DNA from 2 places in the Pseudomonas sp. Hz4 genome. Region 1 is predicted to be linked to the other one. Evidence: predicted binding sites of a transcription regulator. Region 1 holds the regulator's gene; the other holds the start of a gene.

Region 1 (7,657 bases):
ATGCGTTTCGAACTCAACAGTTTGCGCGAACTGATGGAAGTGCAGCTCGGCTCCCTGGCCTGGAATCAGCTGCAAGGCAGCCGTCCGGCCCAGGCCAATCTGTGGCGTCGCCTGCAACGCATCGGCTTGTCCGGCCCGTTGTCGCGCGATTTACTGGCCCTGATTACTGATATTGAAGAACCTCGTCAGGCCTGGCGCATGTTGCTGGCGCACCTGGCGCGGATGATCGCCACACCGGAAATCGAGCCGCTGGAAGAGGGCGGTGTGATTGCCATGGTCGGCCCTGCCGGCATGGGCAAGACCACCACGCTGGCCAAGCTCGCCGCCCGCTACGTGCTCAAGTACGGCGCGCAGAATATCGCGTTGGTGAGCATGGACAGCTACCGTATTGGTGCTCAGGAGCAGCTCAAGACCCTTGGCCGGATCCTCAATGTGTCGGTGACTCACGTCGACCCGGGTCAGTCGCTGGTGCAGGCGCTGGAGCCCTTGCTGCGCAAACGCGTGGTGCTGATCGATACCGCGGGCCTCCAGGCCAGCGATCCGGCACTGCGCATGCAGCTCGAAAGCCTGGCCGGTCGTGGGATCAAATCGAAGAATTATCTGGTGTTGGCAACCACCAGCCAGAAACAGGTTCTAACGGCCGCTTATCACAGTTACAAACGCTGCGGCCTCGCTGGCTGCATCCTGACTAAACTGGATGAAACGGCAAGTCTGGGCGAGGTGTTGAGCCTGGCCATCAGTCATGAATTGCCGGTGGCCTACCTGACCGATGGCCCGCGGATTCCGGATGATTTGCATCTACCGCGTCGTCATCAGTTAGTCAGTCGCGCCGTCAGCGTGCAAATGCAAGAAGAACCCAGCGAAGAAGCCATGGCTGACATGTTCGCTGATATTTACCACAGCCCGACCAAGCAGGTCGGCTGAGGTATTAATGAACCGTTTTTGTACCTACATCGATGGTCTGCCATGCATTGTTCATTTTGTGAACGCGCAGCCAGTAATGTGGCCTCCGTCTAAGTAAGACAAGGTAAAGAAAATTCATGGGCAGCATGCATCCCGTACAGGTGATCGCGGTGACCGGCGGCAAAGGTGGCGTCGGGAAAACTAACGTGTCAGTGAACTTGTCCCTGGCTCTAGCTGAGCTCGGCCGGCGCGTCATGCTGCTGGACGCCGATCTGGGGCTGGCGAACGTTGACGTCCTGCTGGGACTGACACCCAAACGTACGTTGGCCGATGTGATCGAAGGCCGCTGTGAGCTGCGCGATGTTCTGTTGCAGGGCCCTGGCGGCATCCGCATCGTCCCGGCCGCGTCCGGCACTCAAAGCATGGTTCATCTGAGCCCGGCCCAACACGCCGGCCTGATCCAGGCGTTCAGCGATATCGGCGACAATCTCGACGTATTAGTGATCGACACCGCTGCGGGCATTGGTGACTCGGTAGTCAGTTTCGTTCGCGCAGCGCAAGAAGTCTTGCTGGTGGTCTGCGACGAACCGACCTCGATCACTGATGCCTACGCACTGATCAAACTGCTAAACCGCGATTACGGCATGAACCGCTTCCGCGTCCTGGCCAACATGGCTCAGAGCCCGCAGGAAGGTCGCAACCTGTTCGCCAAGTTGACCAAGGTCACAGATCGCTTCCTCGACGTCGCCTTACAATACGTCGGCGCGGTGCCTTACGACGAAAGCGTGCGCAAAGCTGTGCAGAAGCAGCGCGCCGTCTATGAAGCCTTCCCGCGTTCCAAGTGCTCCCTGGCGTTCAAGGCCATTGCACAGAAGGTCGATACCTGGCCGTTGCCTGCCAACCCGCGTGGGCACCTGGAGTTTTTCGTCGAGCGCCTCGTGCAACAAACGGCAGGACCGGTGCTATGACAGCCAGCGGCTACAACCTCTACAAGAAGTCGGCACGTGACGCGCAGTACGAGCTGATCGAGCGTTACGCGCCACTGGTTAAACGCATCGCTTACCACTTGCTGGCGCGTCTGCCGGCCAGTGTCCAGGTCGAAGACCTGATCCAGGCCGGGATGATTGGCCTGCTTGAAGTGTCGACCAAATACGACGCCAGCAAAGGCGCGAGTTTCGAGACGTACGCGGGCATACGAATCCGCGGCGCGATGCTCGATGAAGTACGCAAGGGGGACTGGGCGCCACGTTCGGTCCACCGCAATACCCGGATGGTCAGCGACGCCATTCGCTCGATTGAAGCTAAAACCGGTCGTGACGCTAAAGATCACGAGGTTGCGGCCGAACTCCAATTGAGTCTCGACGATTATTACGGGATTTTGAACGACACCCTGGGCAGCCGGTTATTCAGTTTCGACGATCTGTTGCAGGACGGCGAACACGAAGGGCTGCACGAGGATGGCGCCAGTGCTCATCTGGAGCCGTCGCGCGATCTGGAAGATGAACGCTTCCAGATGGCACTGGCGGACGCGATTGCCAATTTGCCGGAGCGTGAGCGACTGGTGTTGGCGCTGTACTACGACGAAGAGTTGAATCTCAAGGAAATCGGTGAAGTCCTGGGGGTCAGCGAATCGCGGGTCAGCCAGTTACACAGCCAGTGCGCGGCCCGTTTGCGGGGGCGTTTGGGGGAGTGGCGAGCGCGCTGAAGGCAGTGTGGGGACACTGCGAACGCGGCTGGTGGGGTGTTGAACCGCACGGGTCCCGATCTGTTGTGCTCCAGACAGTCATTGAGTGCTTTGCCGGATTGATTGAAATGGCGCGTCCAGGTGCTGGGCGCGTTTAAGACTGCTTGGAGGTCGAATTGAACAAGAACATGAAAATCCTCATCGTTGATGACTTCTCTACGATGCGGCGGATCATAAAAAACCTGTTGCGTGACCTTGGGTTCACCAACACGGTCGAGGCCGATGATGGCACCACTGCCATTCCGGTGCTCAACAGCGGGAGCATCGACTTTCTGGTAACGGACTGGAACATGCCTGGCATGACCGGTATCGATTTGCTGCGCCATGTGCGTGCCGATGAAAAGCTCAAGCATCTGCCGGTGCTGATGGTGACCGCTGAAGCCAAGCGCGAGCAGATCATCGAGGCAGCCCAGGCCGGTGTTAACGGCTATGTGGTCAAACCCTTTACGGCCCAGGCGTTGAAAGAAAAAATCGAAAAGATTTTCGAACGCATCGGTTGAGAAACTGCGCCACGGGGGAGCTATGGAGCATAACGAATCTTCACAGGGCGATTTCGAGTCGACCCTGAAAAAACACGCTGTCGAACTGGTCGAAAGTCTTGAAAAAGGCAGGTTCGGCGACGCCGTGCAACTGATCCATGAGCTCAACCAGACCCGTGACCGCGGCCTGTATCAAGAAGTGGGCAAGCTCACTCGCGAGCTGCATAGTGCGATCGTCAATTTCCAGATTGACCCGAACATGCCGCAAGCCGAGGAAGTGTCACAGATCACGGACGCCACCGAGCGTCTGGGCTATGTGGTCAAGCTGACCGAGGCCGCGGCCAACCGCACCATGGACCTGGTGGAAAACGCCACGCCGCTGGTCAACGGCCTGAGCCATGAAGCGCAGGCCTTGAGCACCGACTGGGGACGGTTCATGCGTCGCGAAGTCGGGGCTGAAGAGTTCCGCGAACTGGCCCGGCGAGTCGACGGTTTCCTGACACGCAGCAGCGAAGACAATCGCGTTGTGTCGAGCAACCTCAACGACATTCTGCTCGCTCAGGATTACCAGGACCTCACCGGTCAGGTGATCAAGCGTGTGACCCAATTGGTCACCGAAGTTGAAAGCAACCTGCTCAAGCTCGTGCTCATGGCCAGTCAGGTGGACCGCTTTGCGGGCATCGAACATGACCGTGAAGCGATGCTGGCTGAAAAAGATCCGCAAAAACATCTCTCTCAGGGTGAAGGTCCGCAGATTCATGCCGATAAAAGAGAAGACGTTGTGTCCGGTCAGGACGATGTGGACGATTTGCTATCCAGTCTTGGATTTTAGGTTTTTAGACCTGTAGGAGCACCCATACACATGAGCTTCGGCGCCGATGAAGAGATCCTTCAGGATTTCCTGGTTGAGGCCGGCGAGATTCTAGAGCAACTGTCCGAACAGCTGGTCGAGCTTGAAAGCCGACCCGATGATGCGGACTTGCTCAATGCAATTTTTCGCGGTTTTCACACTGTAAAAGGGGGCGCCGGCTTCCTCCAGCTCAATGAGTTGGTGGAGTGCTGTCACATCGCCGAGAACGTGTTCGACATCCTGCGCAAGGGTGAACGACGCGTCGACTCGGAACTGATGGACGTGGTTCTCGAAGCGCTGGATGCGGTGAACGGCATGTTCACCGAAGTCCGCGAACGCAGCCCGATCACGGCTGCCACGCCTGAATTGCTGGCAGCTCTGGCCCGTCTGGCCGAGCCGAAAACCGAAGAAGCCGCACCGGTTGCCGAAGGGGTCGAAACACCGGCTGCTGACAGTGAGTCGGGCGACATCACCGATAACGAATTCGAACAACTGCTGGACTCGTTGAACGCCGTCAAGGCGCAGGCCGAGGCCCCGGCGGCGGCTCCACTGCCAGCGAGTAATGCCGCTGCCAGCGACGAAATCACCGATGCCGAGTTCGAGTCGTTGCTCGATCAGTTGCACGGCAAAGGCCAGTTCGCCGTCGATGCGGTAGCCCCGGCGCCAGCCGCACCGGCTGCCCCGAAAGCGGCAGGCGACAGCTCCGATATCACCGACGACGAGTTCGAAGCACTGCTCGATCAGCTGCACGGCAAGGGCAACTTTGCCGTTGATGCGCTGGAATCGGCCATTGCTGCGGCTCCTGTCCCGGCCGCACCCACCGCCAAAGCGGCTGGCAGCGATCTGATTTCCGATCACGAGTTCGAATCGCTGCTCGACGAATTGCACGGCAAAGGCAAGTTCACTGAAGTCGGAAACGCGTCGGGCGCCAGCGCTTCGGTTGCAGCCCCGGTTGCCAAGGCTGTTGCACCGAAACCCGTCGCCAAAGCGCCCGAGCCTAAAGCCGAAGCGCCGAAGCCTGTTGCTGCTGCACCGGCTCCGGCTCGTGCCCCGGCCGCGCCACCGGCGGAAAAACCGGCCAGCGAAGCCGAGACCACCGTGCGGGTCGATACCGCGCGTCTCGACGAAATCATGAACATGGTTGGCGAGTTGGTGCTGGTGCGTAACCGCTTGGTCCGTCTGGGCCTCAACAGCGGCGACGAAGCCATGTCCAAGGCGGTGTCGAACCTCGACGTGGTCACGGCCGACCTGCAAACCGCGGTCATGAAGACCCGGATGCAACCAATCAAGAAGGTCTTCGGACGCTTCCCGCGTCTGGTTCGCGACCTGGCTCGCCAGCTCAAGAAAGAGATCAACCTGGAACTGGTCGGCGAAGAAACCGACCTCGACAAGAACCTCGTCGAGGCCCTGGCCGACCCGCTGGTCCACTTGGTGCGCAACTCGGTTGACCACGGTATCGAAGAGCCGGCCGAGCGCGAAGCGATGGGCAAGCCTCGCAGCGGCAAGGTGATCCTGTCCGCTGAACAGGAAGGCGACCATATCCTGCTGTCCATCTCTGATGACGGTAAGGGCATGGACGCCGATGTTTTGCGCGCTATCGCGGTGAAAAAAGGTTTGATGGACAAGGATGCAGCAGATCGCCTCAGCGAGTCCGACTGCTTCAACCTGATCTTCGCGCCGGGTTTCTCGACCAAGACCGAAATTTCCGATGTCTCCGGACGCGGCGTGGGCATGGACGTGGTGAAAACCAAGATCGCCCAGCTCAACGGCACCATCAATATTTACTCGACCAAGGGCAAAGGCTCGAAGATCGTCATCAAGGTGCCGTTGACCCTGGCGATCATGCCGACGCTGATGGTCATGCTCGGCAACCAGGCGTTTGCGTTCCCGCTGGTGAACGTCAACGAGATCTTCCACCTCGACCTGTCGCGCACCAACGTGGTGGACGGCCAGGAAGTGGTGATCGTGCGGGACAAGGCGCTGCCATTGTTCTACCTCAAACGCTGGCTGGTCGCCTCCGCCGCTCACGAAGAGCAGCGCGAGGGCCATGTGGTGATCCTTTCGGTGGGCACTCAGCGGATCGGCTTCGTCGTCGATCAATTGGTGGGCCAGGAAGAAGTGGTCATCAAGCCATTGGGCAAAATGCTCCAGGGAACCCCAGGCATGTCCGGCGCCACCATCACCGGTGACGGCCGCATTGCGCTGATTCTCGATGTACCGAGCATGCTCAAGCGTTACGCCGCACGGCGTATTTGATTCTGGTGGAGCGGGGCGACTGAGCCTCGCTCCGTCTAACGGAGTGTTTATGGCAGTCAAAGTCCTGGTGGTGGACGATTCGGGGTTTTTCCGCCGCCGCGTCTCGGAAATTCTTTCAGCGGATCCGAACATCCAGGTCGTCGGCACGGCGACCAACGGAAAAGAGGCGATTGATCAGGCGCTGGCCCTCAAGCCAGACGTGATCACCATGGACTACGAGATGCCGATGATGGATGGCATCACGGCGGTGCGGCACATCATGCAGCGCTGCCCGACCCCGGTGTTGATGTTTTCCTCGCTGACCCACGAAGGCGCTCGGGTCACTCTCGATGCGCTGGACGCCGGCGCGGTGGACTTCCTGCCGAAGAATTTCGAAGACATCTCCCGCAACCCGGAGAAGGTCAAGCAACTGCTGTGCGAGAAGATTCTCAGCATCTCGCGCAGTAACCGTCGTGCCAGCACTTACAGCGCTCCGGCACCCGTCGCCGCGCCAGCCCCGACGCCTGCGCCTTCGAGCGTCAGTAGCTACGGCAGCAGCGCGCCTGCGCGTCCGGCACCGGCGCCGATTCCGGCGCGTACGCACGCATCCGCCTCGTCGTCGCCAGCGCCGAAACGCAAGGCCTACAAGTTGGTCGCCATCGGCACGTCCACCGGTGGTCCGGTTGCCCTGCAGCGGGTTCTGACCCAATTGCCGGCCAACTTCCCCGCCCCCATCGTATTGATCCAGCACATGCCGGCCGCCTTCACCAAGGCCTTCGCCGAACGTCTGGACAAGCTCTGCCGCATCAGCGTCAAGGAAGCCGAGGATGGCGACATCCTGCGTCCGGGCCTGGCGCTGCTGGCACCGGGTGGCAAGCAAATGATGATCGACGGCCGTGGCGCGGTGAAAATCCTCCCGGGCGACGAGCGTTTGAACTACAAGCCGTGCGTGGACATCACCTTCGGTTCCGCGGCCAAGACCTACGGTGACAAAGTTCTGGCGGTCGTGTTGACCGGCATGGGCGCCGATGGTCGCGAAGGCGCGCGTCTGCTCAAGCAGGGCGGCAGCTCGATCTGGGCCCAGGATGAAGCCAGCTGCGTGATTTACGGCATGCCGATGGCCATCGTCAAAGCCGAACTCGCCGACGCGGTGTACGGCCTGGACGATATTGGCAAGCATCTGGTCGAGGCTTGTATCTGATGGATGTTTTAAGCCTTATCGGGATCATCCTGGCGTTTGTCGCCATCATTGGCGGCAACTACCTTGAAGGCGGTCACCTCGGCGCACTGGCCAACGGCCCGGCGGCGTTGATCGTGATCGGTGGGACCGTCGGTGCGGCGCTGTTGCAGGCGCCGATGAGCGCCTTCAAGCGCGCCATGCAGATTCTGGGATGGATCCTGTTCCCTCCGCGCGTGGACCTGGCCGGTGGCGTCGATCGCGTTGTG
Region 2 (7,657 bases), 2.6 Mb from region 1:
ACAGCCGATTTCCACCCGCGACCTGCTGCGCCTGCTCTCGCACTTGCAGCAATACGTGCCGGCGCCGGCAGCCCAGGACGACTTCGATCTGCGAAACCAGCTCGAACAACTGCTGACCCGGGTCAGCGTCAAAAGTGGCAAGTCACGCGTGGTCGGGGTGGCTGACGAAGACGTGATCAACCTGATCGCGATGCTCTTCGAATGCATCCTCGATGACCGCAACCTGCCGGATTCGCTCAAGGCGCTGATCGGCCGTTTGCAGATCCCGATGCTGAAAGTGGCGGTGCTCGACAAAAGCTTCTTCAGCCGCAGCAGTCACCCGGCTCGGCGCCTGCTCAACGAAATTGCCACCGCAGCCATGGGCTGGGGCGAGTGCGATGACCATGAGCGCGACAGCCTGTATCTGCGCATCGAGCAAGTGGTGCAACGGTTGCTGAACGATTTTGTCGATGACCCGGCGGTCTTTTCCGAATTGCTGGCGGATTTTCTCGCCTTCACCAGCGACGAGCGCCGTCGCAGTGAGCTGCTGGAGCAACGAACCCGTGACGCCGAAGAAGGCCGCGCCAGGACTGAACTGGCCCGCCAGTGCGTCGAACAGGTGTTGAATCAGGCCCTGTTGGGCAAAGTATTGCCGCAACGGGTGGTGGTGTTTGTCCAGGAAGCCTGGAGCAAAGTGTTGCTGCTGACGTGCCTCAAGCACGGCGATCAGTCAGCCGCGTGGCACGCCGATGTGCAGACCATGGAGCAATTGATCTGGAGCGTGCAGCAACATGCCCAGCCCGACGCGAGCCTGCGCTTGTTGGCGCTGGTGCCTGGGTTGCTCAAGTCGTTGCGTGATGGGCTGAGCAGTTCGGCATTCGATCCGTTCGCCACCCGCGAGTTTTTCAGTGAGCTGGAAGCCTTGCACGTTCATCTGTTCGAGCGTCCAGGGCACACGCTTGAACAGTCTGTCGATACGCCGGTAATGGTCGAAGTGCTGCAGGAAGTTGTCCTGCGTACCGCCGACGAAGGGCCGGTCGATACGGCGTCAGTGCGTGTGCCGGAGAACGATGCCGATCTGCTTCAGGTCGATCAGCTGCGGTTGGGGTGCTGGGTCGAGTTTCAGGAAGACGAGGAAAACACCCTTCGCTGCAAGCTGGCGGCGATCATTGAAGCCACCGGCAAGTACATTTTCGTCAACCGCACCGGAATGAAAGTGCTGGAGCGCAGTCGCACCGGTCTGGCGCTGGAGTTCCATCGTGGCGCGGTGCGAGCGCTGGACGACACGTTGCTGTTCGACCGGGCGCTGGAGTCGGTGATCGGTAACCTGCGGCGCCTCAATCGCGGCAAGTGATCGCGCCCCGAGGGTCTATCACGGCATACTGGGCGCCATCACAGTCGTCGTTGAAGGAACCTGTATGCAGTTGGACCCCGCGAGCGGTTGGTGTCAGGGTGTGCGTTTATGCCCCTCGCCCAACTTCAATGCGCGCCCCACGGGCGAAATTTCCCTGCTGGTGATCCACAACATCAGTTTGCCGCCAGCGCAATTCGCCACCGGCAAGGTGCAGGAATTTTTCCAGAATTGTCTGGATGTCACGGAGCATCCCTACTTTGAAGGGATCGCCGACCTGCGTGTGTCTGCGCACTTTCTGATCGAACGTGACGGCACAGTCACTCAGTTTGTCTCTTGTCTTGAGCGTGCCTGGCATGCTGGCGTTTCGAGTTTCGAAGGGCGGGAAACCTGTAACGATTTTTCCCTGGGCATCGAACTTGAGGGCACGGATGATCTGCCGTTCACCGACGCTCAGTATCAAACATTGACGACCCTGACCCGGCAGTTGCAATGCGCCTTCACGGCCATCACCGCACAGCGCATCTGCGGGCATAGCGACATCGCACCTGGGCGTAAAACTGATCCGGGGCCCGCGTTCGACTGGGCACGCTATCGCGCTGCCCTGGCAAAAGAGGAACAATAATGAGTTTTCTGGTGTTGCTGTTGGCGGTCTGGATCGAGAAGTTCTCGGCCCTGCGTCATCGGGTTCAGCGTGATGGCGGTTGGGTCCGCGAGCTGAACAAGCTTGAGGTCAGTCCGCGTCTGGCGAAAAGTCCGTGGCTGATCTTGGTGATACTGGTTTTGTTGCCAGTGGCACTGCTGGGTTTGTTGCTGCTGGTGCTGGACCCGGTGGCTTACGGTCTGCTGGCGTTGCCGGTGCACCTGCTGGTGGTGATTTACAGTTTGGGCCGCGGCGATCTGCTGGCCGGTCTTGGGCCGTTTCGCGATGCCTGGCGCCGGGAAGACCTGCAAGCTGCCGCTCATGTAGCGGACCGCGACCTGGGTATCTGCGCCGATAGCGGCGAACAACTGCTGGAACGGGTCGAAGGGCATCTGCTGTGGGAGGCCTATCAAAGCTTTTTCGCGGTGATTTTCTGGTACTTCCTGCTGGGTCCGGTCGCGGCCCTGAGCTATCGACTGCTGGCCCTGGCCGAAGAACACGGGCAGAACCCGGCCGTGGTCGAGCGCGCCGCACAACTGCGTCATGCGTTCGACTGGGTGCCGGTGCGTCTGCTGGCGGCAAGTTTTGCGCTGGTCGGTAACTTTGTCGCCGTCGGCCGGGTGATGGTGCACGAGCTGCTGAACTGGAACATCAGCGCCGCCCAATTGATCGAGAAGGTCGGGCTGGTGGCCGGTGAAATTCCAGCGCCGGTGGTCGGGCCTGACGGCATCAACAGCCTCGACCGGATCTGGGAACTGTTGCTGCGCGCGGCGGTGCTCTGGTACGCCGGTTTTGCGTTGTGGACCGTCCTTCCGTAATTGCGCAGTGAACTCCATTTGTGGCGAGGGGGCTTGCCCCCGTTGGGGGCAAAGCCCCCCCCGTTAACCTTAAGTTACAAAACCTCCCGCCGATTTAAGCTATACAGAGCTAGCGCCGAATAGTGGCTATCTGCTTTCGATCCGCGCCTGCCAATAAAAATAAGAAATCAAAGGGAGATCTCCAGTGAAGAGCTTGCTCTATCCCGCTGTCGCGCTGATGAACCGCCTGAGCTTTGGCATGAAGTTCAGCCTTATCAGCGTGCTGTTCCTTGTGCCGATGCTGGTGACCAACTTCTATCTGGTGCGCGATTCTTATCGAGAATTCCAGGGCACCCGCGTCGAACTGCAAAGCCTCGACCTGCTGGGTAGCAGCCTGACGTTACGGCGCGATCTGGAAACCTTGAACAACCTGGTACAGATCAACGTCACCCTCGGTCAGTCCGGCAAGGCCGGCAATGTCGAGTCGCAGATCAGTACCCTGGAGCAAAGTGTGCTGACCCGTTTGCAAGGGCTGACGGCGATGACCACTGACCCCGAGCAGATCATCGTTTTCGAGGGTAAACGCGATGAAATGATCGCCGCGTTCAAGGCCCAACAAGCAGAAAGCTCCCTGCAAAGTAAAAGTGGGATGATCGGCAAGTTGCTCGGCAATGCGCAGATTTTCAGTCAGATCATTGCCAGTCAGGCCGGCCTCAGCCGCGACACTCAGAGCGACATGCGCCAGCTGAGCGAACTCATTACCAATGTCACCCCGCCCGTTACCCAGCTTCTGGGTGAAGGCCGGGCGATGGGCTCTTTTTCGCTGGGGCAGGGCTTTCTCAACTCGGCATCGAGTACCCGTTTTGATGAGTTGCTGGTGCAGATCGAAAAACTGCAGGCCGAATATGCGCTGAAGTTGCAGGACGCGCTCGGTTCCAGCAAAGCGGCACGGGAAACACTGGCTGCTCAGGCCGATAGCAGCAAGGCTTCGTTGAAAAAGGCCAGTGAACTGTTCGAAGAGCAGGTAGTGATGGCCGATACGCTCAATACGCCTTGGCAGGGCTTTTACGATCAGGTCACGGGCCTGATGGACCAGACCTACAAACTTAATGAAGCCACCCTGAGTTTTCTCGGCACCCAGTTACAACAGCGACTGGAGCAGAACCGCACCCATATGGTCTTGCAGGCTGTGGCGTTGTCGGTGGTGTTTGTGCTGATTTTTTACCTTTACGGCGGCTTCTACGCCTCGACCCGCACCACCCTCAAGCGTCTTGGTGCTGTGATGGACAAGGTGGCGGCGGGTGATATGACGCAGACCTTCAGCGCTAACAGCCGCGATGAACTGGGCGAACTGGGCGAGGTGTTCAACGGCACCGTGAAGAAAATCCATGACCTGATCGAACGAGTGGGGCAGACCGTCGGCGAGGTCGAGCGCCAAGCCGGGCAGGTGCAGAACGTCTCCGCCCAGAGCAACCAGGCCGTGGCGGGGCAGCGCACGCAAATCGAGCAGGTCGCGACGGCCATGAACCAGATGTCGGCCACCTCCCTTGAGGTGGCGCGCAGTGCCGCAGCGGCGGTCAGTAGCGCCCACAGCGTCAATGACGAGACCATCAGCGGTCGCGGGCTGGTGGAGTCCCAGCAGGGCAGCATCGCTGCGCTTGCCAGTGAGATTGATCAGTCGGTGCTGGTGATCAATCAACTGGCCAGCGATAGCCAGTCCATCAGCCGCGTGCTGGAAGTCATCAAAAGCATCGCCGAGCAAACCAACCTGCTGGCGCTCAACGCCGCCATCGAAGCCGCTCGGGCCGGTGAGCAGGGTCGTGGTTTTGCGGTGGTGGCGGATGAGGTCCGGACCCTGGCCAAACGTACCCAGCAATCGACCGAAGAAATCGAGCAAATGATCGCCAAGCTGCACAGCGGTGTCGGCGCTGCGGTGAAGGCCATGGGTACCAGTCATCAGATGGCCAACGGTACCGTGGGGCAGTCGGAGAAGGTTCAGCAAGCGCTGGAGAACATCCTCGGCGCCGTCGGCATGATCGTCGATCAGAACCAGCAAATTGCCGCGGCGGTGGAGCAACAGACTGCGGTGGCTCACGACATTGACCAGAATATTGTCGAGATCAACCGCGCGGGTGAACGTACCGCCGAAGGGGCGCACCAGACCGAGGATGCGAGTCGTGCGTTGTCGGCTCAGGTGGTGGAGCTCAAACAGTTGATCAGCGCGTTTCGGGTCTGAGTATGATCGCTCCCACGCTCTGCGTGGGAATGCAGCCGGGGACGCTCCGCGTCCCAAAAGTCGTGACGCAGAGCGTTACAGGCGGCGTTACCGCGCAGCGTGGGAACGATCGGTGACTAACGCCAGTTGAACAGCTCACAGGCATTGGCAGTGCTGGCGGCGGCCAATTGCTCAGGGCTGATCGCCATGATCCCGGCCAATGCGGAGCAGATCGCCGGCAAGTGAGCCGGGCTGTTGCGTTGACCGGGAAACATGGCGGGCGCCATGTCCGGGGAGTCGGTTTCCAGCACTACCGATTCAAGCGGCAGTTCACCAAGTACGCGATGCATGCGCAGCGCCTGCGGCCAAGTCGCAGCACCGCCCAAACCAAGTTTGAAACCAAGCTTGATGTACTCACGAGCCTCTTCCTTGCTGCCGGCGAAGGCGTGGATGATCCCCGCGCGTTTCAACTTGAATCGTTTAAGCGTGGCAATCACCGCCGCATGGCTGCGTCGCACATGAATCAGAGCTGGCAGATTGAAGTCCACCGCCAGTTGCAGCTGCGCATCGAACAACGCCTGCTGGCGCTCGCGATCGAGGGTTTCGATGAAGTAATCCAGACCGATCTCGCCCACGGCGCACAACTGCCGATGGCCAGCCAGGCGGGTCAGCCAGTCGCCGAGTGCCGTCAGGTCTTCGGGACGATGATCATCCAGATACACCGGGTGCAAACCGAACGCCGCATGCAGGTCGGGATCGCTTTGCACCAGATCCCAGACCCGCTGCCAATTGCCCTGATAAACCCCCAGCACCACCATCCGCCGCACGCAGAGGGCGCGGCTCTCGGCCAGCAGCGCCGAGCGATCGGCGTCGAAGACCGGGAAATCCAGATGAGTGTGGCTGTCGATCAGCTCCACGGTTCAGTCCTGGCGAATACGCTGCTTGAAGGTCCGCGCGATGGCCTGCACGCCGGGTTGGTAATCCGATTGTTCAATGGCGGCCAGGGCCAGTTCCAGGGCTTTATCGGCGATGAGCTGATGCTGCTGGGCCATGGCATTGACCGGCAGCGGCAGGAAATCCAGCAACTGTGTGTCGCCGAACGTGCCGAGGCGCAGCGGACGGGTTTTGAGCGGGAAATCGTGCAACGCATCGAATACGCCCTGAAGCAGCACGTAGGAAGTGGTCACCAGCGCATCCGGAAAATGGCCCAGACGCTGTAGCAATTCGTTCATCAACTGCTTGCCGCACTCACGGCTGAACGACTCGCCGTGCTCGATCAGCACCTCGCCACTGAACCCGTCCAACGCCTCTTTGAAACCTGCCGCCCGCTCCTGGCTGATGCTCAGTTCGGGGCGTGCGCCGATCAGTGCGATCTGCTTGGGCAGCGGGTCCAGTAGACTGCGGGTCAGTTGCAGGCTGGCCTCGCGGTCATCGCTGATCACCGAGCAAAAATGCTCAGGCTCCATGACCCGGTCGATCGCGATGATTGGAGTGCCCTTGGCCTGCAATTGGCGATAGCTGTCATCGCCGGCCGGCAAACAACTGGCGACGATCAACGCATCGCAGCGTCGAGCCCGGAACAGTTGCAGCAACTTCCGTTCGCTGTCCGGCGCATCGTCGGAACTGGCGATTAGCAACTGATAGCCACGAGCCCGGGCGCCTTGTTCCAGCAGTTTGGCGATTCGTGCGTAACTGGGGTTTTCCAGGTCCGGCAGAATGAAACCCAAGGTGCGAGTGTGCCGACTGCGCAGCCCGGCAGCCTGGGGATTGGGCGTAAAGCCATGTTGTTCGACGACCGCGCGCACGCGCTCGACGGTGGCACTGCTGATACGTTGCTGCTCTGCCTTGCCATTGATGACATAGCTGGCGGTGGTAACGGACACACCGGCCAACTGGGCAATATCACTGAGTTTCAACCCGGGATTTCCTTATTTTTTCGAGTTTGCACCGACATTTTCGCCAATCCTACCCGATTCAGGCAGACGACCATTGCCTTCGCGCGTCCGACAATTGGACTTCAAGGATGAGACATTATCGAGTAACGTGCCAATCAATCTGGATTAAACGTTTCAGCAAGCATATTTCCTGCGTTATAGGCGCCTTTGCCGGTTCTGACGCGAAACCGCCAAAACTGCCCCTGAAAAGGTTTGCCTAAGCGCCTAAGCTGAATCATTCAAAACAATACCTGGCGTCCGAAGACGCTAAAAAGGAAAAAGCATGCTCGAGCTCACCATAGAGCAGATTTCCATGGGCCAGTCGGCTGTGGATAAGTGCGCAGCGTTGCACCTGCTGGCCCAGCATCTGGTCGCCGATGGCCTGGTGGACGAGGGTTATCTCGCCGGGTTGCAGGCGCGCGAAGTACAGGGCTCGACCTTTCTCGGTCAAGGTATTGCCATCCCCCACGGTACGCCGCAAACCCGCGATCAAGTGTTTTCCACCGGCGTGCGGCTGATGCAGTTCCCTGAGGGGGTGGATTGGGGGGATGGTCAGATCGTCTACCTGGCGATTGGTATTGCGGCCAAATCCGACGAACACCTGCGCCTGTTGCAACTGCTGACCCGTGCCCTCGGTGAAACCGACCTGGGCCAGGCGCTGCGCCGCGCCAGTTCCGCCGAAGCCCTGTTGAAACTGTTGCAAGGCGCGCCGCAAGAACTGGCGCTGGATGCGCAGAT

The links. Region 1 encodes FliA, which starts transcription of late flagellar genes. Its sites were predicted from a motif close to CTAAAGTTTNNNNNNNNNNNGCCGNTAA; they were not measured.
Region 2: the regulator FliA is predicted to act here: its motif matches at 2,860-2,887, upstream of ACYZTR_RS04970 (methyl-accepting chemotaxis protein).

What each region holds. Positions count from the first base shown of each region.
Region 1 covers NZ_CM142719.1:4,430,180-4,437,836, reverse strand. The annotation lists gene flhF (flagellar biosynthesis protein FlhF) at 1-924, shown strand, start outside; gene fleN (flagellar synthesis regulator FleN) at 1,041-1,871, shown strand; gene fliA (RNA polymerase sigma factor FliA) at 1,868-2,608, shown strand; gene ACYZTR_RS20215 (chemotaxis response regulator CheY) at 2,776-3,147, shown strand; gene ACYZTR_RS20210 (protein phosphatase CheZ) at 3,170-3,958, shown strand; gene ACYZTR_RS20205 (chemotaxis protein CheA) at 3,989-6,232, shown strand; gene ACYZTR_RS20200 (protein-glutamate methylesterase/protein-glutamine glutaminase) at 6,282-7,412, shown strand; gene ACYZTR_RS20195 (flagellar motor protein) at 7,412-7,657, shown strand, end outside.
Region 2 covers NZ_CM142719.1:1,118,931-1,126,587, forward strand. The annotation lists gene ACYZTR_RS04955 (DUF1631 domain-containing protein) at 1-1,333, shown strand, start outside; gene ampD (1,6-anhydro-N-acetylmuramyl-L-alanine amidase AmpD) at 1,398-1,955, shown strand; gene ampE (regulatory signaling modulator protein AmpE) at 1,955-2,791, shown strand; gene ACYZTR_RS04970 (methyl-accepting chemotaxis protein) at 2,976-5,006, shown strand; gene ACYZTR_RS04975 (TatD family hydrolase) at 5,123-5,902, opposite strand; gene cra (catabolite repressor/activator) at 5,906-6,901, opposite strand; gene ptsP (phosphoenolpyruvate--protein phosphotransferase) at 7,203-7,657, shown strand, end outside.